DNA from 3 places in the Paenibacillus liaoningensis genome. Region 3 is predicted to be linked to each of the others. Evidence: predicted binding sites of a transcription regulator. Region 3 holds the regulator's gene; each other region holds the start of a gene.
What was found. The regulator Rex, encoded in region 3, represses fermentation and respiration genes when NADH is low (regulators of the CRP and FNR family bind a similar motif). The targets are predictions, from matches to a motif close to TTGTGAAATATTTCACAA.

Region 1 (4,249 bases), on a different contig from region 3:
AGGTGTGGATGTCGTCATTGGCTGGCTGGAAACGCATGGGCGCAAGGAAACGGCCGAGCAGGTCGGCGGCTTGGCGATTTTGCCCCGGGCAGTTATTCCCTATGGGGCAGCGCGGCTTGAGGAAATGGATACAACGGCTGTTATCGCGCGCCGCCCCGAGGTTGTGCTGGTCGATGAGCTTGCCCATACGAATGTGCCCGGCAGCCTGCTCAAGAAAAGGTACGAGGATATTTTGCAGCTGCTGGAGCACGGAATTTCCGTTATTTCCACCGTAAACGTACAGCATGTGGAAAGCTTAAATGATGCGGTGGAGCAGTTGACCGGTGTGCGCGTGAGAGAAACGGTGCCGGACGCGATTTTACAAATGGCGAATGAAATCGAGCTCATTGACGTTACGCCCCAAATGCTGGCGCAGCGCATGCGCGACGGTAAAATTTACAAGCTGGAAAAGGTGGAGCAGGCGCTGGGCTCTTTTTTCAAAATCGGCAATTTGATTGCCTTGCGGGAGCTGGCGCTGCGCGAAATTGCGGATGATGTCGATGAACGGCTGGAGTCGTGGGAACGCGGCCCTTCGCTTCGGGGACCTTGGCGCAAGCGCGAGGTGATTTTTGTATGCATCGATTTGGGTGATCAGGCGGAGAGGCTGATTCGCCGGGGTTTTCGCATCGCTCATCGCTTAAAGGCAGAATGGCATGTCCATTATGTGCACAGCCGTAAAATTCAGCAAACCGAGGCGCAGCAAAAGCGGCTCCATGCGCTGCGGCAGCTGTGCGAGCGGCTTGGCGGCCAGCTGGCGGTAAGTGCTGCGGATAGACGCCAGGAGATTAGCGGGATTTTGCTGAAAAAGTTGACTGACCTGCAGGCGACCCAGCTCATTATTGGACAATCGCGCCGGCCGCCGTGGCAAACGCTCGTCCGCAAAACGATTGTGCAGGATTTGCTGCGCTCCGCCAGACATTTGGATATGCTCATTGTCGCCAAATGGGAAACAGAGCCCGTGCCGCCTAATCTCGGCACAGGCCCTGTTGATGATTTATAAACAGGCTTACTTACGGGGGACGGCTATCCTTCCAAACGCTAGGCTCTGCGGCTCAGGCTCAGGTTCAAGCTAAGGCTTAAGCTAAAGCTTAAGCGGCATTGCCGCGTCTTTTTTTGAAAGGATTGCCTAATAAGCCGTGTTTCCGGATTGGCTGGTTTTGCCGGATGCAAAACCTTTGAACAGCGTCGGCACGCCAGAATAGCGCGTGTTTGTTATTTTGCCCGTTGTGGAGCTGCTGTCTGTACGCAAAATGGAATCCTTCACCTTGGAAATATCGCTATTTGAAACATTCATGGATACCGAATAAGAGGTGCCGCCATTTTGACGAACGAGCTTGCCGATGTCATTGGCCTTGAAATTTTTAATATTGATCGTGCCGGATGCATTCATTTGGAACACTTTGTCATAGGCTTTATATGCGCCGCCGCCTGTAATATTAACGGTACCGGAAGATTTTAGAGTCAAAGCGTCCTCGCCTACATCCTGCCAAGTCACATTCTCAATATTGCAGCTGCCATAGCAGTGAACGCCGTCGGCAGCAGGAGCGCCGATAATGACATTTTTCAGCGTTGCGCCTGCTTCCAGACGGAATACCGGCTTCTGGTTCTCAGCCTGGCTGCCATCCCCTAACGTACTCGGGTTCGCTACAAAAACTTTGCCTTTGCCGTCGTAGGTCGTATTTTTAGGAACAATAATGGTAGCGTTTACAACTTCTGCCGCCGATACAGGGGCAGGCTGCACACCAGCAATTGCAATAATAAGGGCCAAAGATAATAGAGCACCAATCCAATTTTTCATCGAATAAACTCTCCTTTATTCCATTTAATTTGGTTGTGGTGAAGCCTCTTCCTTTAATGCCTCAATATTTATGCAAATAGATGTGCACCTCCGTTTGCATCTACAAGAAGACTACCTAATTTTTGCCATTACAGGAATAATCATTAGCTCAGTAGTTGTCCACTCCGCCGGGAATCCCTTATTTCTGTAACAATTTCCGCCTTTACCTGTGAGGAATGTCACAATCGACCGTGTCCCTCCTGTGTTATTCTAACCTCAGTAAGCAGCAAGAGGAGTGAATGCTCATGGAAACTGAACCGCTACGCAAGGTCGAGCAACTCGCACACAAGAAGCATATGATTTTTCAGCAAAGCCGCATCCGGTATATTTCCAGGTCCATGCTCGCCAGCATGTTCATCGGCTTTGGCGTTATAGTCGCCTTTAAGACGGGTAACTTTTTTTACGCCGAGCATTCTCCACTCGCTTATCCGATGGCCGCGCTAACGTTCGGAGCTGCGATTATTCTCATCGCATACGGCGGCGGCGACTTGTTTACCGGCAATACGTTTTATTATTCGTTTACCGCGCTCCGGCGCAAGCTCAAATGGACCGACGCCATCAAAATGTGGCTGACCAGCTACGCTGGCAACCTGCTCGGCGCAGCCGTGTTCGCCCTGCTCATTATGACAACCGGACTGTTCGACAGCGAGAAGGTCAATACGTTCCTGCTCAGTGTCGTCGAAGCGAAAATGCATACGTCGTCGATGGAGCTGTTTTTCCGGGCGATTTTATGTAACTGGCTAGTCTGTCTCGCCTTTTTCATTCCAATGGGCATGAAGCATGACGGGGCAAAAATGTTTTCCATGATGCTGTTCGTCTTCTGCTTCTTTATTTCGGGCTACGAGCATAGCATTGCCAACATGTGCACCTTCGCTATTGCACTAGTCGTCGACCATCCAGACACGATTACTTACGGCGGCGTCATTCACAATCTTGTGCCTGTCACACTGGGCAATCTGATTGGCGGCGGCGTATTAATGGGATATATGTATTATTTCGTGAACAAGCCTTATTTCGACAAAGAGGATCACGCACAAGAGCAAGTACAGAAGGAATTGCAGGAGTAATTACATCATTGGACAGGGAGAGATCGAATATGAAAAAATCAAGAATTGTTGTCATTGGCGCTGGGGCTGTAGGCTCGACAACCGCTTATACCCTGCTGCTTCGCAATCGCATGGATGAGCTGGTGCTCATTGATGCCAATGAGAAGAAAGCGATCGGCGATGCGCTCGACATGAACCACGGCATGCCGTTCCTTGGCGGCACGAAGGTATGGGCAGGCACATACGAGGACTGCAAAGGTGCGGACATCATTATTATTACGGCTGGTGTGGCGCAGCGTCCAGGCGAAGAGCGCATTCAGCTGCTGAAGCGCAACGTGGCGATTTTTGACCAAATTATTGATGAGGTATTGAAATACAACGATGATGGCATTCTGCTTATTGCTTCGAACCCAGTAGATGTCATGAGCTACTTCTCCTTGCGAAAATCCCGCTGGCCCGTTAACCGCGTCATCGGTTCAGGCACGCTGCTCGACAGCGCACGCTTCCGCTATCTGATTGGCGAAGAGCTGAACATTGATCCGCGCAGCGTCCACGCCCCAATTATCGGGGAGCATGGCGATTCCGAGCTGCCGGTATGGAGCCTGTCGAACGTTGCGGGTACGGAGCTCGGACTGAACGACGAACAGAAAGAACGGATTTTCACCGGCACACGCGATGCCGCTTACCAAATTATCGAAGCGAAAGGCGCGACGTATTACGCCATCGCTCTGGCACTCGACCGCATCTGTACCGCGATTCTGCAAGATGAAGGCGCCGTGCTGAACGTGTCGACCCTGCTCGACAACTACCTCGGCGTATCCGATGTATACATTGGCGTTCCATGCGTCGTTGACCGCAGCGGTATCCGCAACGTTCTGGAGCTGACACTGTCCGACGAAGAAACGGCACTGTTCCAGAAGTCGGCGAACAAGCTGAAAGGCTTGATTGAGTCGATTCGGGATGAGATGGAATAATAGAGGGATTGCAAAAACGGGTACCTTTCGGTACCCGTTTTTGTGCTTATAAAAGCACTCAAATCGTTAACTTTCCGTCCTAAGCAGCTCCCAATTCGCACCTTCTCGTATAATTGCCGTTAGTTCCCCGACCGTCCCGCCTTTAGCTAATTGAAGCTGCTGATTCAAGTCGCGAACAGACTGTTTATATTCATCGTAACGAAGCTTTATTAGCTTGTATTTGGAAGATCTTAATTGTTTATAGATCATTGCGAGCAGCCAATCCGCCAAATTCCATTTCAACAGCTTGACTTTAAAAGCTTATTTTTATCTACATAGTAATTTTGGATTCGTTTACGTGCATGGTTATTGAC
Region 2 (4,249 bases), on a different contig from region 3:
TTTCCAGCCGAATGCCCATGCCGATCGAATCCTGCGTACCGAAGCGGCAAAATTGCTGGCCGACGCAGGTTTTCACTGTGCGCAGCGCCTTCGCATACGCATAGCCCGAAGGCATATCCAGCTCTTTCCATACGAGCGGCAAATCCTCTTTCGCGACCCCAATTAAATCAAGCCGCTGGCCTCCGGTCACTTTGACCATTTTCACCTCATATTTCACGGCCACATCGGCAATTTTCTTCAAATCCTCCGGCGTCGTCACGCCGCCGTACATCCGCGGCACGACGGTGTAGGTGCCATCCTTCTGAATGTTGGCGTTCATCCGCTCATTGACGAAGCGCGAATCCTTCTCGTCCTCATGCTCTTGCGGCCACAGCATGCCCAAATAATAATTGACCGCTGGACGGCATTTCGAGCAGCCCTCCGAATGATGCCACTCTAGTACATGCATGACCTCTTTCACAGTCGTCAAATGCTTCTCTTTTATCGCAGCTACGATCTCATCGCGGCTCAGGTCGGTGCAGCCACAAATGCCAGTCTTGGTTTTCTGCCCAGCATATTCGTCTCCTAGCACATATTGCAGCAAATGGCTAACCGTCGGCACACAGCCGCCGCACGAACGCCCAGCCCCAGTGCATGCCTTAACCTCATCAACCGTGGTGAGCGAGTTGTCCTTAATCGCCTTTACGATGCTCCCCTTCGATACGCCGTTGCAGCCGCATACGATTTCATCGTCGGCCATTTGCGCTACGCGATCAGCGGCTGACAGCGCAGTGCCGGCCGTTCCCATCAGCTCCGCATAAATAGCGTCCGTCATCGCCGCACCTTCGCGCACCCACTGCTGAATTCGGCTCGAATCGCTGACATCGCCATAAAGCACACCGCCAACGATTGTATCGCCCTTAAGCAGCAGCTTCTTATATTGCTGTTTCCAGTCATCCTGCTTGCGAATAACCGTCAGCTCTGGCTGATCCAAGAATACGCCAGTCGAAAATACATCTACGCCCGAAATTTTCAGCTTCGTCGACAATTGCGTCCCCTCGTAAGGCTTCGTTTGCACGCCGCATAGCTGCTTCGCGAGTACGGCCCCCTGCTCAAACAGCGGGGCAACCAAGCCATAGCAAATGCCGCGGTGCTCGGCGCATTCGCCAACAGCGTACACGCCTTCCGCCGACGTTTGCATGTAATCATCGACAACGATGCCTCGCTTCACTTCAATGCCGCTCGCGCTAGCTAAAGCCGTATTAGGCCGTATGCCCGCTGCCATGACGATAAAATCCGATTCCAGCTTCGTTCCATCGCTGAAGGTCAGCCCCTCAACTCGCTCGCCGCCATAAATTTCCGCCGTCTGCTTTTCCATGAGAAAATGCAGTCCCTGCCGCTCCAGCTCCGCCTTCAGCATCGCCGAAGCGCTCGGGTCAAGCTGGCGCTCCATTAAATCCGCCATCAAATGGATGACCGTCACATTCATGCCCAAATTGAGCAAGCCCTTGGCAGCTTCCAATCCAAGCAGCCCGCCGCCAATAACGGCCGCATTGCGATATTGCTTCGCTGTCTCCAGCATGACGCTGCAATCCGCCATGTCGCGGAAGCCTACGACGCCCTGCTTCTGATGCCCAGGAACGGGCAGTATAATGGGATTCGAGCCTGTTGCTATAATTAGACGGTCATAGGCTGCGAACAGCCCATTGTCCGCAAAAACGATTTTTTGCTGCGTATCAATAGATGTTATGGTTGTTCCCGTATGCAGCGTAATCTGATGCTCCTCATACCAGGCCCAGCTGTTTAAAATAATATCGTCCATCGTTTTGCTGCCTTCCAATACATAAGAAAGCATGATCCGGTTATAGTTTGGATGCGGCTCGCTGCCGAATACCGTGATGTCATATTGCTCCGGGGACAGCTTGAGTATATGCTCCAGCGTGTTTATCCCCGCCATCCCATTGCCAATCAGCACAAGCTTCTGCCGTATGATTCCCATTGCAAACGCCTCCCTGTACAGCTTTCATCGTACTCACCAACAGTATAAACAACAATGCTCGGGAGTTATGTGATATTTTTCACAAAAAAGCGATTATTATAAAAATAGCCCCTTGCCGCCATTGTCTATAGCGTAAGGGGCTAGCCTATGTTTTCATGCGCCTTCAAGTTGGCCGACTTGCCGCCGAATGCATGCTTACAGACGGATTAATGCGCCGCGCTCATCAGCCGAGCGAAGCTCTGCTTCAATAATTTCCAGCGTGCCTACAGCGCTTTCCGGCATACAGACGGATACGGGCGTACCTGCGTTTACCGATTCAAGGAAATATTTGATTTGGCGGTAATAGCCCATGTCCGGCGATAGATCAGCTACAAAGCCCGGCTCGTTGTTGGGATTCACTTTAACCTGTCCGTTCTCAAACAGCAGATTGCCGCCTTCAAAATTGACGCGATACGTCATCGCAAAGCCGAAATCGCCTTCGAGCGTCCAGTCTGCTTGCGCATTCAGCACTTTGCCGTCCGGGTAGACGTAATTTGTTGATACCGTATCGTAGCCGCTGCCTGGAATGACGTTGCGAGCGAGCGTCGAGACTTGCTCCGGCTTGCCAAACAGCCAGTGGATCATGTCGGTATCATGGATATGCATATCCAGTACAGCCCCGCCGCTCTTGCTGCCGTCAAGGAACCAGCCTTTAGGGGCGGCAGAGCCTCTGAAGAAATAACCGCCCGTTACCGCGCCAAAACGGTTATCCTCCACAACGGATTTCAAATATTCATAGGCTGGCCAGAAGCGCAAGCATTGGCCGATCATCAGCGTTTTGCCTGTGCGCTCAGCTGCTTGCACCATTTTCCAGCCATCAGCGGAATTTCCGGCTACCGGCTTCTCGCAGAGCACATGCAGCCCCTTTTCCAGCAGCCTGCAGGTCAGCTCGGCATGCAAATAAGTCGGCAGCGTAATGTCGATGATGTCGAGCTCCTCGTTTTCGAGCATTTTCTCAATGCTGTCATACAGGTTGTACGGCGATAGATCATAAACCTCTTGGCCCGTCGCCATATTGCCGGAAGCTTTGCCATTTTTCAATTCCTCGATCATCAGATCGCAAATCGCTGCCAGTTTTACTTGCGCGCCCTCTTCTGTAAGACGAACATAGTTGTCGAAATGCATGCGTCCCATAAAACCGAATCCGATAAGACCTACTTTTAACATCGTGAATCCCCCTTATCAAATAAAAGCTTTTGGCGAAATGAGTTAGCCGTTTCCGCGGCCCAAAATCGCATCCATCGCTTTGGAAGTATTGAAAATAATTTGCTCCGCATGATGCGTGTACGGCGGAATCATTTCGGCCGTGACGTAATTGTCATAGCCGATCGCCTGCAGCGCCTCCATGACAGCTGGATAGTTTACATCGCCTGCAAGCAGGTCGACAAAGCCATGGAGTCCGCCCGCTTGGCGTCGGTAATCCTTGAAATGAACCTTCTTGATCCGGTTGCCCAAAATGCGTACCCACTGCTCTGGATAACCATTTTGCACGACGTTTCCGACATCGAAATAAGAGCCTACGAAGCTGGAGCCGAATGAATCGATAAACCCGCGCAGCTCAAGCGGCGACAGCAGAAATTTATTCCATACATTTTCAATGCCAATCGATACGTTCGCGCTTTGCGCAAAAGGAACGAGCTTCGCAATCGACTCTTGGGCACGGTTATACGCATATTCGTAATCCGTTACTTCGCTGCCGGGAATAAAATCAACGCCAACGGCGCCAGGGATGACCAAAATCGTATCGACGCCAAGCGCCGCCGCAAGCTCCAGCTGTTTTTTGCATATATCTATCGCTTTGCTTTGCGTCTCCGGGTTCGCGCTCGTCATCGCATAATCCCAATACAGCCCCGTTGCTAGGCCCGCGATTTCCAGCTCCGCTTCCTCTAGACGCGCCTTAATGTCGCGAATTTCCTGATCCGTTGCCGCGAGGCTCAGCTCGCCTGAGCCGTTAAGCGACAGCTCGATACCGTCGAAGCCGGCTTTTTTCGCCGTTTGGATGCAGCTTGCGATGGTGGTATTGCTGTTGAATGACCAAATATTAATCCCTTTTTTCATTTGAGAAACCTCCTGTTAAATAAATTCAGATTAAAAGCTGGGTGAACAAGGATCGGCGCTGCGTAAAAGATTTGGTTTTCGATCGTTATTGCCTACGAACGCTCCGCTTCTCAAATCCAAACCTTTTACTACACTTGCCTTGCTCACCCAACTTTTAAAAAACTTTAATTAAAA
Region 3 (4,249 bases):
CTGCTATTACCATCGTGCTAAGCATGAAGCTAATATTGCCGATGTGTGCATTACGAATCACTCCATGCTGTTTACAGACATTCAAGCGGATCATCGGCTGCTGCCGACTTACAGCCATTTGATTGTCGATGAAGCACATCATGTGGAGGAAGTAGCCAGCAAGCATTTAGGCATGCAGCTCGGCTATTATTCGATAACGAATGCGATTACGCGGATGTTCAAGGATAGTCGTTCCGGCTTGCTGCCATCGTTGCGCATTCATCTTCAGCAGGAAAGCGATGAGCGGGTTCAAGGCTGGCTTGAAACGATTGACACCATTATCCCGACCTTCACGGAAGTGAAGGAGCATTGGGAGAGGCTGTTTGAAATGCTGTACAGCTTTGTGCAAGCTTCTCCTGACGCGATGGGTGAAAACAATCAATCCGTTTATCGTCTGCGAGGCGATAGCCTGCCGGAAGGCTGGTCCGAAGTGCTCGCCGAAGAGACCAATATTCATACGGAGCTCATTCGCGTGCTGAAGACAGCTGAGAAAATGTCCGAGGAAATTAAAGACCGCATCGATGAGCTGGCCGTACAGGCGCTTGTAACGGATCTGAATGGCGTTTTGCGCGATTTGACGAGAGTTAAGGATGATCTGCGCAGCTTTATGAAAGTCGATCAGACGACTGACGTATTCTGGCTGGAAGCCAACATGACCTACAAGCATCGCTCGCTGCATCTTTATGCGGTGCCGATTGATGTGAGCAGCCAGCTTCAGCAGTATTTATTTGATGTGAAGGACAGCATTATTTTAACGTCAGCCACCCTTTCGGTGCAAAAGTCATTCCAGTTCGCCGAAGAGCAGCTTGGACTTAGCGGCTTTGAAGAGGCGGGCAGATTGCGCACCGTGCAGCTGGCATCGCCGTTTAATTACCGGGAGCAGGCGCTCGTCATTATTCCGCGCAATTTCCCTGTTCTTAAAGGCTCGGCGGGCGAGCCCGCATTTATTTCAATGCTCGTCTCTTCTTTGGCAGATGCAGTGCAGCAGACCAATGGCAGAATGCTGGTGCTGTTCACCTCTTACCGAATGCTCAAGCAGGTATATGACCCGCTTAAAGCGGCGCTCGCGGCCACCAGCCTTCAAGTGCTGGGCCAAGGCATCGACAGCGGCAATCGTACGAAGCTGACGCGGCGTTTTTTGCAGCAGCCAGAGTCCGTACTGCTTGGTACAAGCAGCTTTTGGGAAGGCGTTGATATTCCAGGCGAAGCCTTGACTTGCCTTGCCATCGTCCGATTGCCGTTCCAACCGCCCAATCATCCGCTGCTGGAAGCGAAGTCGGAATTGCTGCAGCGCCAAAAGCAAAATCCATTTATGAAGCTGTCAATTCCGCAAGCGGTTATTCGCTTCAAGCAGGGATTCGGCAGGCTCGTGCGAACGGCGAAGGATAAAGGCATTGTCATTATTTATGATACGCGAGTGATTGAAACGTATTATGGCAAGCATTTTCTGTATTCCTTGCCTGGCCCGAAAATTGAGCATATGCATATAGAGCAAATTGTACCGAGAATGAAAGAATGGCTTGGTGCCGAGAGGGAGGAGGAGAACGGGTGAAGCAGACGAAAATATCGGAGGCCGTCGTAAGACGCCTCCCCATTTACCTGCAAGTGCTGAACGAGCTGAACAACCGGGAGGTGCAGACCGTTTCGTCCCAGGAGCTTGGCGTCAAGCTGGATTTGAATCCGGCGCAAATCCGCAAGGACTTGGCGTATTTCGGCGATTTTGGCCGTAAGGGCATCGGCTATGATGTGACGTATTTAATTGAAAAAATCCGCCAAATTCTCAAGCTTGATCAGACGATAAATGTCGCCCTTGTCGGAGCTGGTAATTTAGGCCATGCGCTGTGCAATTATAATAAATACTCCAAAGACAATATGAAAATCATCGCGGTGTTTGATGTGCATCCATCTAAAATCGGCTCGCAAATTAATAATTTGACCGTTATGCCGATGGATATGCTGAAACAAACGGTGGAGGAAAACAATATCCGGATCGGCATTATAACCGTTCCCGGATTTGAAGCGCAAAACGTTGCTAATCAATTTATTGACGCCGGCATTGAAGGCTTGCTTAATTTTGCCCCAGCGATATTGAAGGTACCTGAGGAAATTCGCATACATCATGCTGACTTTACGAAAGAGCTGCTAAGTCTGGCCTATTACTTGGAGAGGGAAAGGGATGACGAAAATGAGCCAAATTTGGATTGAAAATGGACGTTTTGTAACGATGGAGGATGGCGAGCATGTGCTGCAAGGGCATATGGTTGTAACCGATGATCGCATTACATATATCGGAGCAGAAGCTCCAACTGGGCTGCAAGCCGATGTGCAAAAGCTGGATGGCAGCAAGCTTGCTTTTATGCCGGGTCTAGTAAACACGCATGGACATGCGGCTATGACTTTGCTGCGCGGCTATTCCGATGATCAAAACCTGCAAGTATGGCTGGAGCAAAAAATGTGGCCGATGGAAGGCAAATACATCGACCTTGATACCCGTGCGGGCAGCGCGCTTGCCGTGGTGGAAATGCTTAAATCCGGTACGACAGCTTTCGTGGATATGTATGACCGCATGGACCAGCTGGCCGAAGTTGTTGAACAGTCCGGCATTCGCGGCTGTCTGACGCGCGGCGTCATCGGCCTTTGCCCGGAGGATGTACAGCAAGCTAAGCTGGCGGAAGCGATTGCTTTCGCACGCGATTGGAACGGCAAGGCCGATGGCCGGATTACGACGATGATTTCGCCGCATGCGCCTTATACATGCCCGCCAGATTATATTGAGAAATTTGTTCAGGCCGCTCATGATTATGATTTGCCACTGCATACGCATATGTCAGAATCGATTGCCGAAGTAGAGCAGAACGTTCGCGATTATGGCGTTCGTCCCGTTCAGCATCTCGACAATTTAGGCTTCTTCTCGCGTCCGGCGCTCGTTGCTCATGCGGTGCATTTGAATGACGAGGAAATTGCGCTGCTGGCTGAACGCAAAGTAGCCGTATCGCATAACCCGGTCAGCAACCTCAAGCTGGCAAGCGGCATTGCCCGCGTGCCTGCTTTGCTTCGCGCAGGTGTAACTGTATCATTAGGCACGGACAGCGCGGCGAGCAACAACAATCTTGATCTATTCAAGGAAATCAATCTTGCGGCTTTGCTGCATAAAGGTGTTTCTGGCGATCCTACGGTTGTGCCAGCCATTGAAGCTTTGCGTATGGGAACGGTATACGGCGCTCGCTCCATTTGGCAGGAGGATTCCATTGGCCGCCTGCGCGTTGGCATGAAGGCTGACTTCATCGCGATCGATATTGAACAGCCGCATTTTTATCCACAGACGGATATTGTGTCCCATTTGGTATATGCCGGCTCTGGCCGCGACGTTAAGCATGTATGGGTGGACGGCCGCCAAGTTGTACGGGATGGCGAATGCACGCTGCTTGATGAGGAGAAAATTCGTCACGATGCTCAGGCGAGCTTCGAGAGGCTGTTGAAGGCATAATGCGGGCGAGAACGAGAAAGCCGTTTTGGACGGTAAAACGGGCTGTCTTTATTTCAGTTATTTTTGTTATCGCATTGCTGACCGTTACGATTGTTTATTACCGAACTGTGCATAAGGATTTATGGGCAGAGGAAGCCCCTATTAAAGCGCATGCTATTGAAGCCGCGCAGTTGACGGAAGTCACCGGGATGACGAAGCAGGTGTGGGATGGCATTTCCTGGGTTGTAAAAGGGAATACGGCTGATGAACAAGACGTTTATGTATTTCTAACGACAGCGGAAGGTCCTGTGCTCACGGTGAAAGCGACCGAGCATATTACTCAAGAGCAGGCGGATACTGCTTTACTGGGCAGCGAGCCGGATGCGGATATTAAAAGAACACAGCCGGGTTTGCTGAACGGCGAGCCGGTATGGGAAATTTTTTATAGCCGTGATGAAGCGATAACGAAATATTATTATGCGTATTATTCGTTCCGCGATGGCGCATTTTTGAAGAAATATAGTTTAGTAGGTGACAAGGCGTCCTAGCTGTAATGGATGCCTTAGCTGTAACAGTTGGAATTGCTGGCTATTATTACACCCCCTTATTCAACAGGCGATGTGATATACTTTCGTGTATCGGAGTGGATATGCGTTTGGTATATCACCGTCATTTTGAGAGGGGGATTTTTACGATGTTCAAACTCAAGATTATGCCGATTTTGCTAACAGCTGCTGCGTCCGC

Region 1: a site for Rex is predicted at 2,044-2,061, ahead of AC6B99_RS14620 (formate/nitrite transporter family protein). Genes of this name have one in related genera too.
Region 2: a site for Rex is predicted at 2,046-2,063, ahead of nirB (nitrite reductase large subunit NirB). Genes of this name have one in related genera too.

What each region holds. Positions count from the first base shown of each region.
Region 1 is NZ_JCAALU010000009.1:36,240-40,488, reverse strand. Features, by position in the region: gene AC6B99_RS14630 (histidine kinase) at 1-1,039, shown strand, start outside; gene AC6B99_RS14625 (pectate lyase) at 1,166-1,837, opposite strand; gene AC6B99_RS14620 (formate/nitrite transporter family protein) at 2,122-2,943, shown strand; gene AC6B99_RS14615 (L-lactate dehydrogenase) at 2,973-3,896, shown strand; gene AC6B99_RS14610 (hypothetical protein) at 3,963-4,178, opposite strand; gene AC6B99_RS14605 (hypothetical protein) at 4,175-4,249, opposite strand, start outside.
Region 2 is NZ_JCAALU010000004.1:169,668-173,916, reverse strand. Features, by position in the region: gene nirB (nitrite reductase large subunit NirB) at 1-1,978, opposite strand, end outside; gene AC6B99_RS06920 (Gfo/Idh/MocA family oxidoreductase) at 2,174-3,184, opposite strand; gene AC6B99_RS06915 (sugar phosphate isomerase/epimerase family protein) at 3,227-4,075, opposite strand; gene AC6B99_RS06910 (carbohydrate-binding family 9-like protein) at 4,240-4,249, opposite strand, start outside.
Region 3 is NZ_JCAALU010000018.1:51,278-55,526, forward strand. Features, by position in the region: gene dinG (ATP-dependent DNA helicase DinG) at 1-1,591, shown strand, start outside; gene AC6B99_RS25950 (redox-sensing transcriptional repressor Rex) at 1,588-2,244, shown strand; gene AC6B99_RS25955 (amidohydrolase family protein) at 2,225-3,526, shown strand; gene AC6B99_RS25960 (hypothetical protein) at 3,526-4,053, shown strand; gene AC6B99_RS25965 (hypothetical protein) at 4,200-4,249, shown strand, end outside.